One region of the Paenibacillus hamazuiensis genome, then DNA from elsewhere that is predicted to be linked to it. Evidence: a T-box and tRNA genes for the amino acid it is inferred to sense, from the RefSeq annotation. Region 1 holds a T-box; the other holds one or more tRNA genes.
The links. A T-box is a leader RNA that pairs with one kind of tRNA and senses whether it is charged. The one in region 1 lies ahead of ileS (isoleucine--tRNA ligase), so its partner is inferred to be a tRNA-Ile.
Positions count from the first base shown of each region.

Region 2: it has a tRNA-Ile gene. The T-box ahead of ileS (isoleucine--tRNA ligase) is inferred to sense a tRNA for this amino acid. The anticodon was not compared.

Region 1 covers NZ_JALRMO010000001.1:844,338-850,279, reverse strand. Annotated here, with positions in the region: gene ileS (isoleucine--tRNA ligase) at 1-2,559, opposite strand, end outside; T-box leader at 2,612-2,869, opposite strand; gene MYS68_RS03345 (alpha-mannosidase) at 2,959-5,942, opposite strand, start outside.
Region 2 covers NZ_JALRMO010000001.1:3,298,120-3,304,061, reverse strand. Annotated here, with positions in the region: gene MYS68_RS14635 (hypothetical protein) at 1-824, shown strand, start outside; gene MYS68_RS14630 (2'-5' RNA ligase family protein) at 973-1,485, opposite strand; gene MYS68_RS14625 (phosphatidylglycerophosphatase A family protein) at 1,683-2,231, shown strand; gene MYS68_RS14620 (hypothetical protein) at 2,328-2,492, shown strand; tRNA gene MYS68_RS14615 (tRNA-Met) at 2,658-2,734, shown strand; tRNA gene MYS68_RS14610 (tRNA-Ile) at 2,748-2,824, shown strand; tRNA gene MYS68_RS14605 (tRNA-Leu) at 2,854-2,939, shown strand; gene MYS68_RS14600 (plastocyanin/azurin family copper-binding protein) at 3,238-4,848, shown strand; gene MYS68_RS14595 (RNA polymerase sigma factor) at 5,020-5,595, shown strand; gene MYS68_RS14590 (anti-sigma factor) at 5,592-5,942, shown strand, end outside.

The DNA.
Region 1 (5,942 bases):
CTTGACGTTGATCTCCTCTTTGACGATGCTTTCGTACCGGCCCAGGTCAAAGCTTCTGTCCGACGAAACGATCAGCTCCGACAGCGGCTGCCGGGTTTTGATGCCGGCTTCGCTGCGGACGCTGCGCGCCAGCTCCACAAGCTGCCGCACCGCAGCCATCTCCCGCTCCAGCGACTCATCGATGAGCTCCGGATCCGCCTGCGGATAGTCCGTCAAATGCACGCTTCCTTCGCCGCCAAGATTGCCGTAGATCTCCTCGGCGATGAACGGAGCATAAGGCGCCATCATCCGGGCTACCGTGAGCAGCACCTCGCGCAGCGTCCCATAGGCCGACAGCTTATCCGCCGTCATGCCGCTGCCCCAGAACCGGTCTCTGGAGCGGCGGATATACCAGTTGCTCAGCTCGTCGACAAACGTTTCCATGTGCTTCGCCGGATTCAGAAAATCGTTTGCCTCCAGCCCCTTCGCCATTTGAAGCAAGGTGCTGTTCAGCCTCGACAAAATCCACCGGTCCAGCTCGTTCGGGACGTCTTGGCGGGAACTCGGCCGCGATGCCGGCTGTGCGTGCGAGCTCTCCGGATCATAACGGTCGATCGACGCATAAAGCGCATAAAACGCATGGACGTTATGGAGCGTATCGATCACCTTCGACTTGGCTTCGGCAACGATCTGCTTGGAGAACCGCTTGCTGTTCCACGGGGCGCTGTCGGACAATAAAGCCCAACGGAGAGCGTCCGTACCGAACTCTTCGATGATGTCCCAAGGATCGATAACGTTGCCCTTGCTCTTGGACATCTTCTGTCCGTTCTCATCCAGCACGTGTCCGGTCGAAATGACGGCCTTGTATGGCGCTTTGCCGTTGTACAGCGTGGACACCGCCAGCAGCACATAAAACCAGCCGCGCGTCTGGTCGATGGCCTCGCAGATGATATCCGCGGGATATTGCTCCTCAAACAGCCGCTTATTCTCGAACGGATAATGGTACTGCGCAAACGGCATCGAACCGCTGTCGAACCAGACGTCGATCACTTCCGGCGTCCTTTCCATCGTACCTCCGCACGAGCAGCGCAGCTTTACTTCATCCACATACGGCTTGTGCAGCTCCAGGCTGTCCGGGAGCGGCCGCACGGATCTTTCCTTGAGCTGCGCCCGGCTTCCCGGCGCAAATTCGCTTCCGCAGCTGCCGCATGTCCATACGTTCAGCGGCGTACCCCAATAGCGGTTGCGGCTGATGTTCCAGTCGACGAGCTCCTCGAGAAACTTGCCGAACCTCCCTTCGCGCAGATGGGAAGGATACCAATCGATCTTGCCGTTGTTCCGGATGAGCTGCTCCTTGACCGCCGTCGTCCGGATGAACCAGCTTTCCATCGCATAGTAAAGCAGCGGCGACTTGCAGCGCCAGCAGAACGGATAGCTGTGCTCGTAGCGCTCCTTGGAAAACAGCAGGCCGCGCTCGGCCAAGCTTTTCACGATATCGACGTCGCAATCCTTGACGAAGCGCCCGGCAAAATCGGTGATCCGCTCCATATAACGCCCCGCCGGGTCCACGACGTTGACGAAATCGAGCCCGTGCTGCCGCGCCGTCCGGTAGTCGTCCTCCCCGTGGGCCGGGGCGATATGCACAATGCCGGTACCGCTCGCATCGCTGACGTAATCGGCATCGACGACGATATGCCCTTTGCTCGCACGGACGTAGCCGAAGGGCGGCTCATAGCCGGTGCCCACGAATTCGCGGCCCTTGTGCGCGGATATGATCTCGCAGCCTTCTCCGAACAGACGCTCCGCCAAGTTTTGCGCGACAATGTAATTTTCACCGTCATGCCGTACCTTGACATAATCGATGTCCGGGTTCACCGCCAGCGCCACGTTGGCCGGAAGCGTCCAAGGCGTTGTCGTCCAGGCGAGAAAGATGTCTTCGCCGGACTTGCTTCTGAACTTCACCGTCGCGCTCAAATCCTTGACATCCTCGTAGCCTTGCGCCACCTCGTGGGAGCTGAGCGTCGTCTGACAGCTCGGACAATACGGGGTGACGCGGTGGCCTTTGTACAGCAAATCTTTCTTATGGATTTCGGACAAAATGTGCCATACGCTTTCGATATAGTCGTTCGACAGCGTCACATACGGGCGCTCCATATCCGTCCAGTAACCGATGGCCTCCGTCAGTTCGCGCCACAGCTCCTCGTATTCGAACACGCTGGCCCGGCATTTCTCCACAAACTCGGCGACGCCGTACTCCTCGATTTGCTGCTTGCCGGAGATGCCGAGCTGCTTCTCCACGCCCAGTTCGACCGGCAAGCCATGCGTATCCCATCCGGCTTTGCGCACGACGCGGTAGCCCGACATCGTTTTGTAGCGGCAGATGAAATCTTTGATGACGCGCCCCAGCACATGCCCGATATGCGGTTTGCCGTTCGCGGTCGGGGGCCCTTCGTAAAAGACGAAGTTCGGCCGTCCTTCCCGAAGTTCAATCGATTTGCGGAACGTATCGTCCCGCCTCCACTGCTCCAGCACGCGCAGCTCCCGCGCTCTCGCTTTTTCTTTCACATCGACTTGGTTCATGCATTTCATCCTTCCTCGTTCAAGATTGAGAAAAACAAAAAAATCCCGCCCCGTAAGGGACGAGATTTCATCTCGCGATACCACCCTTGTTCCGCAATGGATCGTCCAAATAAGATCCTGCGGCACCTCATACTACGTACCATCATACGCGCCCCTTCTAACGGCGGGATCCCGGGTCAGCTTACTGCAAGCTTCAGCTTTCCTTCTCGGAGAGGATTTTCCGTCAAGTCTTGAACGTCGGCTTTCAGCTCTAGGCCGACTCTCTGGGGATCAAGAGGTTTGGCGTACTCTTTCTCGTCAACGAATTTATTCAGTCGATGAAGTTAACTCCATTTTTACACCAATTTCAAATTAATGTCAACCCCGGATATGTCATCCTGTGTAAATTATCCGTGCCTGTCATCCCATTTCGATCAGGAACGTCTTGATCTCGTAAGGAGCGATCGGGAAGCGAAGCGTCGGCACCGTATGCCGTTCCCCGACCGGCCGCTCCAATAAATCGCATTCCTGCCACGAACGTATCGGAAGGCCGCTTGCTATTTCCACCATACCGCGCCCTCCGGCAAATTCGTGCAGGCGGAGTACGACCCGATCGCCGTCCTCGGCTTTTTTTACGGCATCGATCAGCACATGTTCGTTGTCTGTGCCAAACAGACAAAGCTTCGCCAGCGCAGGTTTGCCCGCCGTACAGGTCAGCGGATTGTTCAGCTGCCATGCCTCGCGAACCGTGTTCCCCTCAAGCCAGCCGCCGGCGTGCGGCAGCAGGGCATAAGTAAAAGCATGCTCGCCCTGATCCTGCGTCGGATCGGGACGGATCGCCGATTTGATCAACGTCAGCCGCATCGTATTCCCTTTGATGTCGTAGCCGTATTTGCAGTCGTTGAGCAAACTGACGCCGTAACCGTGCTCCGACAAATCCGCCCACTGGTGGCCGGCCGTTTCGAACTTGGCGAGATCCCAGCTCGTGTTCCAGTGCGTCGGGCGCCTCACATTGCCGAATTGAATATCATAGGTCGCTTCGGTGGCGCGCACCTCGACCGGAAACGCCACCTTCAGCAGTTGCTGGCGCTCGCGCCAGACCACCTTCGTCTCAAAGTCGATTCTTCGGCTCTCGGCATAAAGAACCATATTTTGGAATATCGCGGATTTGCCAAATGTCCACTCAAACTGCACGACGGCCCGGAGCGGGCCGAGCTCCTTTACTTCAACGCGCCGAATCCCGTCGATTACGCGCATCTTCTCCTGATAAAACAAATCGATGTCCCAGGCGTCATGCATCAGCGGCTTATCCTCAAACACCTGCAGCACGTTGCCGCAAGCGCCCTGGGCCAGTACCTCCCGCCCGGCGCTCTTGTCGAATACGCGAGTCAGATGCCCATGGACGTTCCACTCCATAACATAATGCGGTGTCGATAATCCGGTCGCATGGGCGGTAAAAGGAACCGCCTGCGCTTGCCCGGACTGCGCCGATGCCGCGGCCGGCCTGAAGCGGATCTCCCCGCAGCCCATCGAAGGAAGCTCAGGCGTCTCCACCAGCCAAAAGCCGCTGCTGCGCTGCGCCGGCAGCTCATGACCGTTCCCGCCAACCCAAACGCCCTCTTCCCGTCCCTGAGTTAGGGGAACCTTAAGCAAATCTTTGCGCCGCCAGTTTGCCGAGTTGAATACGGTCAACGTTTCGGCCGTTCCTCCGGCCACAGCCTGGCTGCCCGGCCCACCGCTCGCTATCGCTTCGGCCGCTGCCTTCCAGACGCCGGCGCCGATGCTCTCCGCCTCCTCGTATTCCTTGCGGCTGTCCTCGTATACTTCCTTGATGGACGAACCCGGAATAATATCGTGGAATTGGTTTCTCAGCACGATTTTCCAGCCTTCCTCCAGCTTTCTCTGCGGGTAACTGCTCCAGCCCGCTCCAAGCAGGCAGTCCAGCGTGCACAGAAACTCCGCTTCGCGGTACAAAAGCTCCAGCTTGCGGTTCATCAGCTTGTTGTACGCCTGGCTCGTCAATGTTCCGCGGTGGTACTCCAGGTAAAGCTCCCCGTCCCACGTATGGACATACTCCTTGGTCTCGGCCACCGTCCGCTGTAATTTCTCAAAGAAACGGTCCGCTCTTGATATGACCATACGGGGCATTCCCGGCAGCTCGTCGAGACGGCGGCGGTGCTCCAGCATTTCCCGGTTCGCCCCTCCCCCGCCGTCGCCATAACCGTAGGACATGAGCAGCTCCTTGTTCAAGCCTTTGTCGCGGTAGCGGTCCCACAGCCCGAGGGCGGTCTCCGCCCTCAGCACGCCGTTGTAGCCATGGCGCTTCACATCCTTTTGCCCCGGCCGTGGCGTCGTTATAAAGTGGGCGAGCACCTCCGAGCCGTCGATGCCCTTCCAAATAAACGTATCGTGCGGCATCTGGTTGTACTGGTTCCAGCTGATCTTGGTCGTCATAAACGTCGGGATGCCGGATTTTTTCAAAATTTGCGGCAGCGCCCAGCTGTATCCGAACACGTCGGGCAGCCACAGGTATGTGCACTCTACCCCGAACTCTTCCTTCAAAAACCGGGTGCCGAGCAGGATTTGGCGGACGAGCGATTCGCCGGAAGGCACGTTGCAGTCCGCTTCCAGCCACATTCCTCCGGACGCTTCCCAGCGTCCTTCCTTGACTCTCGCCCGGATTTGCTCATAAATCTCCGGGTAATCCTTCTTGATGTAATCGTACAGCTGCGGTTGGGACTGCAAAAACATATATTCCGGGTACTTCTCCATCAGCCGCAGGACGGTGGAGAACGAGCGGGCCGCTTTTTCCCTCGTATGCTTGAGCTGCCAAAGCCATGCCACATCGATATGCGTATGGCCGACGCAGTGCAAGGTCACCGGATGATGCTTCTCCATCTTGCCCAGCTCCGCACGAAGCGCGGCCCGCGCCTCAAAGACCGATTCGTAAAAAGCAGAGGAGCCCGGATAAGACCAGTCCACCAGGTTCATAGCCTGATTCAAAGCCTGCAGCAGCGCATGGCGTTCCGCACTCCCGCCGTCCATTTCCTTGACCGTTTCCACGATCGCCCATCCGGTATAATACAGATCGTCCGCCGCTTCGTCCAGCCATGCGACCTCGGCCCGCTTCAGCTCGCACTCGCGGGGTTTGCCGGGGCCGCCTCCCATGCCGGACCAGGTGCGGAATTTAAGCGACAGCGCGGTCCCTGCGGCATCCTCCGGCAGAAACACCTCCTGATGGTTGGCATCCACTCCGTGGTAGGGCGAGCCGTTCACGTAAAGCAGCGACTCGAACGCCGTCCCTCCGCCCGTTCCGGCGCCCGGAGCGCTGAAATCGAACAAGCCGACGATCGGCCTCCCCTTCCACTCGACGGGAATCGGCACATCCGCCGTTAGCCACGCAT
Region 2 (5,942 bases), 2.5 Mb from region 1:
TACTTCCATCCGATAAGTCCGCTGCCGCTTCTTCCTTCGAACCGTATGTTATGGGCAAGCCGATGCAGTTCGACCGGGTCAGCGATGTCATTCACCCGGATATGGAAGTGTCGATGGTCGAATTCCGGATGAGCGACAACGAAGACGAAGGCTCCAAAAACATGACCGCGAAGTTCAAGCTGACGAACAAAAGCGATCGGCCGATGGCAGTACCGGTATTCCAGGCCGACCTGCAAAGCGCGGACGGCTATTTGTACTCGGGCAACCGGCAAAACGTAACGACGACGCAAGTGCTGCCGAACTCCAGCCTCGTGATAGGATATTCGTTCACGCTGCCAGTTTCCGAGACCGGTCAAGGGCTCGCCATCAAGATTCAGGATGTGACAACCGCGGCACCTTACAAGTCCACGATTGCGGCTTATGGAGTTACGCTGCAGGAAGGGATGGACGACAAGCAGTTCACGCTTTATCCGTTTGACGTCAAGGTGGATTATTACACGGTACAGCCGCTGTTTAACCGTTTGGGCAATATGACATATTCGTACAAGCTGAGATTCGATTTGACGATCAATCGCGATCCTCAAGTGCAGGTGGATGCCGGATTCTCCAAGCTGCAGTTCGAAGCTTACGACACGCTTAACCGGCTCGTTGCCACGAAGCAGGCGAGCCTGATCGGAACCGGCAAGCTGGTTACCGGAGAAAACAACATTATGCTGGAAGGAACGACCGAGCAAATGGAACGCCCGATCACGGTGAAGCTGTACGAGGTGTTCACCACCCCGGCGGGAGAATCGAAGCGTCTGCTGGGCGTATACAAAAGCTAGGCGGTGTATCCGCGACAAAAAAGCCGTCCGACATTGTCGGACGGCTTTTTAATAGAGAAAGAAGGCTTTGTTGGAGTTTTGTTGCATGGATTGAGGAACGCACGTTTCCATAGACACGCGCTTTGGCGAGTTATCCGGGATGATCGATTTAGCCTTTAAGCTGAAATGTTTGATGAACCGTCCAGGCTTCGTTCTCCGTTTGGTATAACAAATGAAACCGGTCGATGTTCGCGGTGAGATCGAGCGGCGTTTTGCGCAGGCTGGCCAGCACGTCGTGCAGTTCGTCGCTTGACAGTTGTTGACCAATCGTAAGATGAGGGGTATAGCCGTAAGGCTTGCCCGGTTCCTTCCATAACCCGCTGCATATGTTATGATACAGCTTCACCAGCGGTTCCGGTTGCGATAAAGCCATATAAATCACGTTACCCACCGGATAAAAGGTGGAAAACCGGTTGAAATGAACGGTGAACGGAGCCGTTTGATCGGCGACCGACTGCAAGTGGGTAATTGCCTTGGCGAGCTGCTCGTCGTTCCATTCCTCTTTTTCCCTGACCGTTAAATGGGGCTGAATAAGATTGTAATGAGGGTCGAACCGTTTTCGATAGCTGTTGGCAACGTCCTGCACTTCTTTTGACGGAAAAATCGCTACTCCGTATAACATGAAGCATCCCCTCCCATACGAGTTTTCGCTTCCTCATATATATTATAAATCTACGTTCCCCCGATCACCACCTTTTCAAACATTTTTCGGCAGACGAAGTATGAACATGCTATAATGAAGCTGTTCCACAAACGTTCACAAAACATTCATGTGTGGGCATGGCCTGAGTATACTTGCATAGAGAAAGGACGATCCATATGAAGCGTCAAGTCCACAGTAACGAAGTGAAAGAAGCCGTCTTTCGTAAACTTGCCGAACGCGGAGTGGAGCTCGTCGATATTGCGCATATTGTCAGGGAGATGCAGCTCCCTTATAACCCGAACCTGACGTTGGAGGAATGCGTCGAATCGGTTAAAGCCGTCCTGCAAAAACGCGAGCTGCAGCACGCGATTTTGGTCGGAATCGAACTTGACGTGCTTGCGGAAAAAGGAATGCTGTCCGAACCGATCCAATCGATCATCGAATCCGACGAAGGGCTGTTCGGCTGCGACGAAACGCTGGCGCTCGGCTCGGTATTCGGTTACGGCAGCATAGCCGTAACGACGTTTGGGCATTTAGATAAACAGAAGACGGGCATTATTAAAAAGCTGGATACGAAAATCGGCAGCCGCGTGCATACGTTTTTGGACGATTTGGTCGCCAGCATAGCGGCTTCGGCCTCGAGCCGGATCGCGCACCATCAGAGAGATGTCGAAGAAAAAACGGCCGCCCAAAAAGATGGGCTCCTGGGGGAAAATGCCAGCTGATGCCGAATAGGCAAGAGAAGCTTCCTTAGAAATAAGGGAGCTTTTTTTGGGTTATGCTATAGCTGCACACTATAATCTCTTTCAGGAGTGATCAAGGTGAAATGGGTTTATTGGGTGAAGCTGTACGAAAGCAAATTCCAGGCCGGATGCCTTGCCAAACGGATGGAAGAAGACTGGTGGATTTACGGCTACGAATGCCCTCAGGAAGTGGAAGTGTTTCGTTCGAAAAAAGGACGCTTCGGCGTACGTTATATGATATAAGACCAAGATAACAGGCCCCGCATTTAGGCGGAGTTTTCATTGTGATAAGATGTTTTACGCCTTCGGCTTATAAATTCCGATTCTTCAAAGAAAAAAAGTATTGACTTCCACGTACGGATTGGTGTATAGTTATTTTTGTCGCTGTGAAAAGACGGTGAAAATTAACGCGGGGTGGAGCAGCCCGGTAGCTCGTCGGGCTCATAACCCGAAGGCCGCAGGTTCAAATCCTGCCCCCGCAACCAACCCTTTTGTTAGGGGCCCTTAGCTCAGTTGGTTAGAGCGGTCGGCTCATAACCGATTGGTCGGGGGTTCGAGTCCCTCAGGGCCCACCATGCAAAGGCAGCGTCGATGTCCGAAGCATGCCGGAGTGGCGGAATAGGCAGACGCACAGGACTTAAAATCCTGCGGTAGGTGACTACCGTACCGGTTCGAGTCCGGTCTTCGGCACTTTCCGAAATTTCAAGCTTAACAATCTATATTGGATTGCATTGTCTCGTGTAGTACATACATAATGTAACGGTTTGAAAATCCTCCTTTGCTTATCAGGATAAGGCAGAGGAGGATTTTTTTGCGTGATACTACTATTTATTTATGGAACATGTTTTACGTCGATCGATCTAGAGGGTGACCCGCCGGGCATCCTCTTCTTTATTTATCAAACATCAAACCGTTTCGTTAAAGGTTCCGTTACTTTCAATGTAAGCCGTTTCAGAAATAATTCATCAATCAAGGAGGAATTTTCGAAATGACAAAACGACATTCGTTTGCTGCGGCGCTGCTTTCAGGTGCGATGGTGCTTTCGGCTGCCGCGCCGTCACTTGCCGCCGATGCGCAGGCATCGCCCGGTGTTAAAACCGATGCGGAGGTTGCCGCAGATCTCGGCATTTTGCAGGGAGACGGAAACGGAGTAACAGCCGCCTACCTGGCGAAAACGACGACGCGCCTGCAAGCCGCCATTTTATTTTTGCGTTTGAAAGGACTGGAGCAAACCGCGCTCTCTTTTACCGGTACGGACAACTTCTCCGACGCATCGTCCGTCAGCGACAGCAACAAGGCGATTCTCGCCTATTTGAAAGCGAATCCGAGCCTTGGTTGGGCCGGAACGGGCAGCGGCAAGTTCGATCCGTCCGCGAGCATTACCGACCAGCAATATTACAAAGTGCTGCTTGAAGCGCTCGGATACAAGCAGGACAGCGATTTTACATACGACAACGTAATAGCCTTCGCCAAAGATCATGGGTTGTCGCAAATCGCGGGTACCGGAGGATTGCGCAACAGCCATATCGCCACAGCGACGGTAGAGGCTCTCGGCCTCAAAGTCAAGGGGGGCGGGAAAACGCTGGCCGACATGCTGGCCGATCAAAAGGTGGTCGACAAAGCGAAGGCGGTTCTTGTCCAAGCGGCCCGGATTAACGTGGCACAGACGCCGGAGCTTGGCAGCTTCCTGGTCGACGCTGCAGGAAAAACGCTGTATTACTACGCCAAAGATATGCCGGATATGAGCATGTGCAAAGATCAATGTGCGGTGAACTGGCCGATTTATTACGCGGAGAATATCCAGGTTTCGTCCGAGCTGAACGCTGCCGACTTCAAAACGATCGTGCGCGAAGACGGCAAAAAGCAGACGACGTACAAAGGGATGCCGCTTTATTATTTTGCCAAAGATGAAAAGGCGGGCGATGTAAAAGGGCAAGGCGTCAATAACGTGTGGTATGTTGTTCCTCATTCCGCCGTCATCGTCGCCAAGGACGACAAACTCGGTCCTTATTTGGCCGATTCCCGCGGCATGGCACTGTACTTGTACACCAAGGATACAACCAACAAAAGCGTCTGCTACGGCAACTGCGAAGTCGCATGGCCGGTCTTCTACTCGGAGCACATCACCTCCGGCGGAGATTTGAAGGCGGAGGATTTCGGTGTCATCGTTCGCGATGACGGCACAAAACAATCAACCTACAAGGGCTGGCCGCTTTATTATTACGTCAAAGACGAAAAGCCGGGAGACGTGAAAGGGCAGGATGTCGGCAAAGTATGGTACGTGATCGATCCGACTCCTTCCAAGCAGACGGAAGCGGCGAAGCCTGCTGCCAAAGCTTACGCAATGGACATCAAGAGCTTTAAGTTTGCGCAGCCGGAGATTACGATCGAAGCCGGATCGAGCATCACCTTCACAAATCGGGATCAGTTCAAACATAACGTCGTCTCCGATGAAATGAACGGGGATAAACCTTTGTTCGAGACGCCGCTGCTGGGCGAGGGCGAATCCGCAACGCTTACCTTTGACAAGCCGGGCGTATATACGTATTACTGCGCTCCGCATAAGGCATCGATGAAGGGCACCATCATCGTTAAATAAAACGCGCTTCGCAGCCCAATCAGGCCGATTTTCCGGGAATGGCTTCGTTCCTTTGGAAAATCGGTCTTTTTTTGTCAAACCGGTTGATGTTACAATAACATGGAGAAACCGAACGCCGTTGAACGCCGTTACCTATATTGAAGGTCGCAGCGACCTTGGGGAGAGCCCGGTATGCAACAATTTTCCGACGAACAATTGATGCAAAGGATTATGAACAAAGAAGGCGAAGCGCTGGAGATCTTGTATGATCGTTATTCCCGCTTGGTTTATTCCTTTGCGATGAAAACAAACAAGGACCCCCAATTTGCCAAAGAGATCGTTCAGCTTGTCTTTACCCGACTTTGGACGACGGAAAAGGGCTATGATCCGGCTAAAGGTCTATTCGTCAATTGGCTGATTACGATTACGCGGAATATTACGATCGATCAGCTGCGCAAATCCCGAAAGCAGGCGGCCCTCGTGCCGTACGAGCCCGGGGTTTGGGAACAGGCGCCGGAACTGGCGCTGCTTCGCCCGGAGGATATCGTATCGCGAAGATGGCTTAAGGAGCATATCGAGAAAGCGTATAAGCATTTGTCGGAAGCGCAAATAAGCCTGATCCGCTCGTTTTATTGGGAAGGTTATACGCTCAGCGAAATTGCCGAAAATAACCGCGAGCCGCTCGGTACGGTGAAAAGCAGGCTTCATCAGACGCTTAAAATACTTCGCAAACATCTGGCATCGCTTCGGGAGGAGGTTACAGAATGAAAAGCGAGATCCGTCCTTGCGATCAGCTCGTTTTATATATGGCAGGAGAGATGACGGAGGAAGAAAGAACCGATTTTGCCGATCATTTGTCCTCCTGCGCGGATTGCCGGGAAGAATACGAGGAGCTGCAGCAGGTTTGGCAGGTACTCCCTTACGAAATGGAAGAGATGGAGCCGCCTGCGGAATGGAAAGAGGAGCTGCTTGGCGGCATTATCGGCGCTGAATCGCAGGAAAACATCCGGACTGCAGGGTTTACGGTAACTAAAGAACCGGCTTGGAGAAGGTTCAGCCGTTATGCCGCGGCTACAGCCGCCGGATTGCTTGTGCTCGGAGCGGCAAGCTGGTGG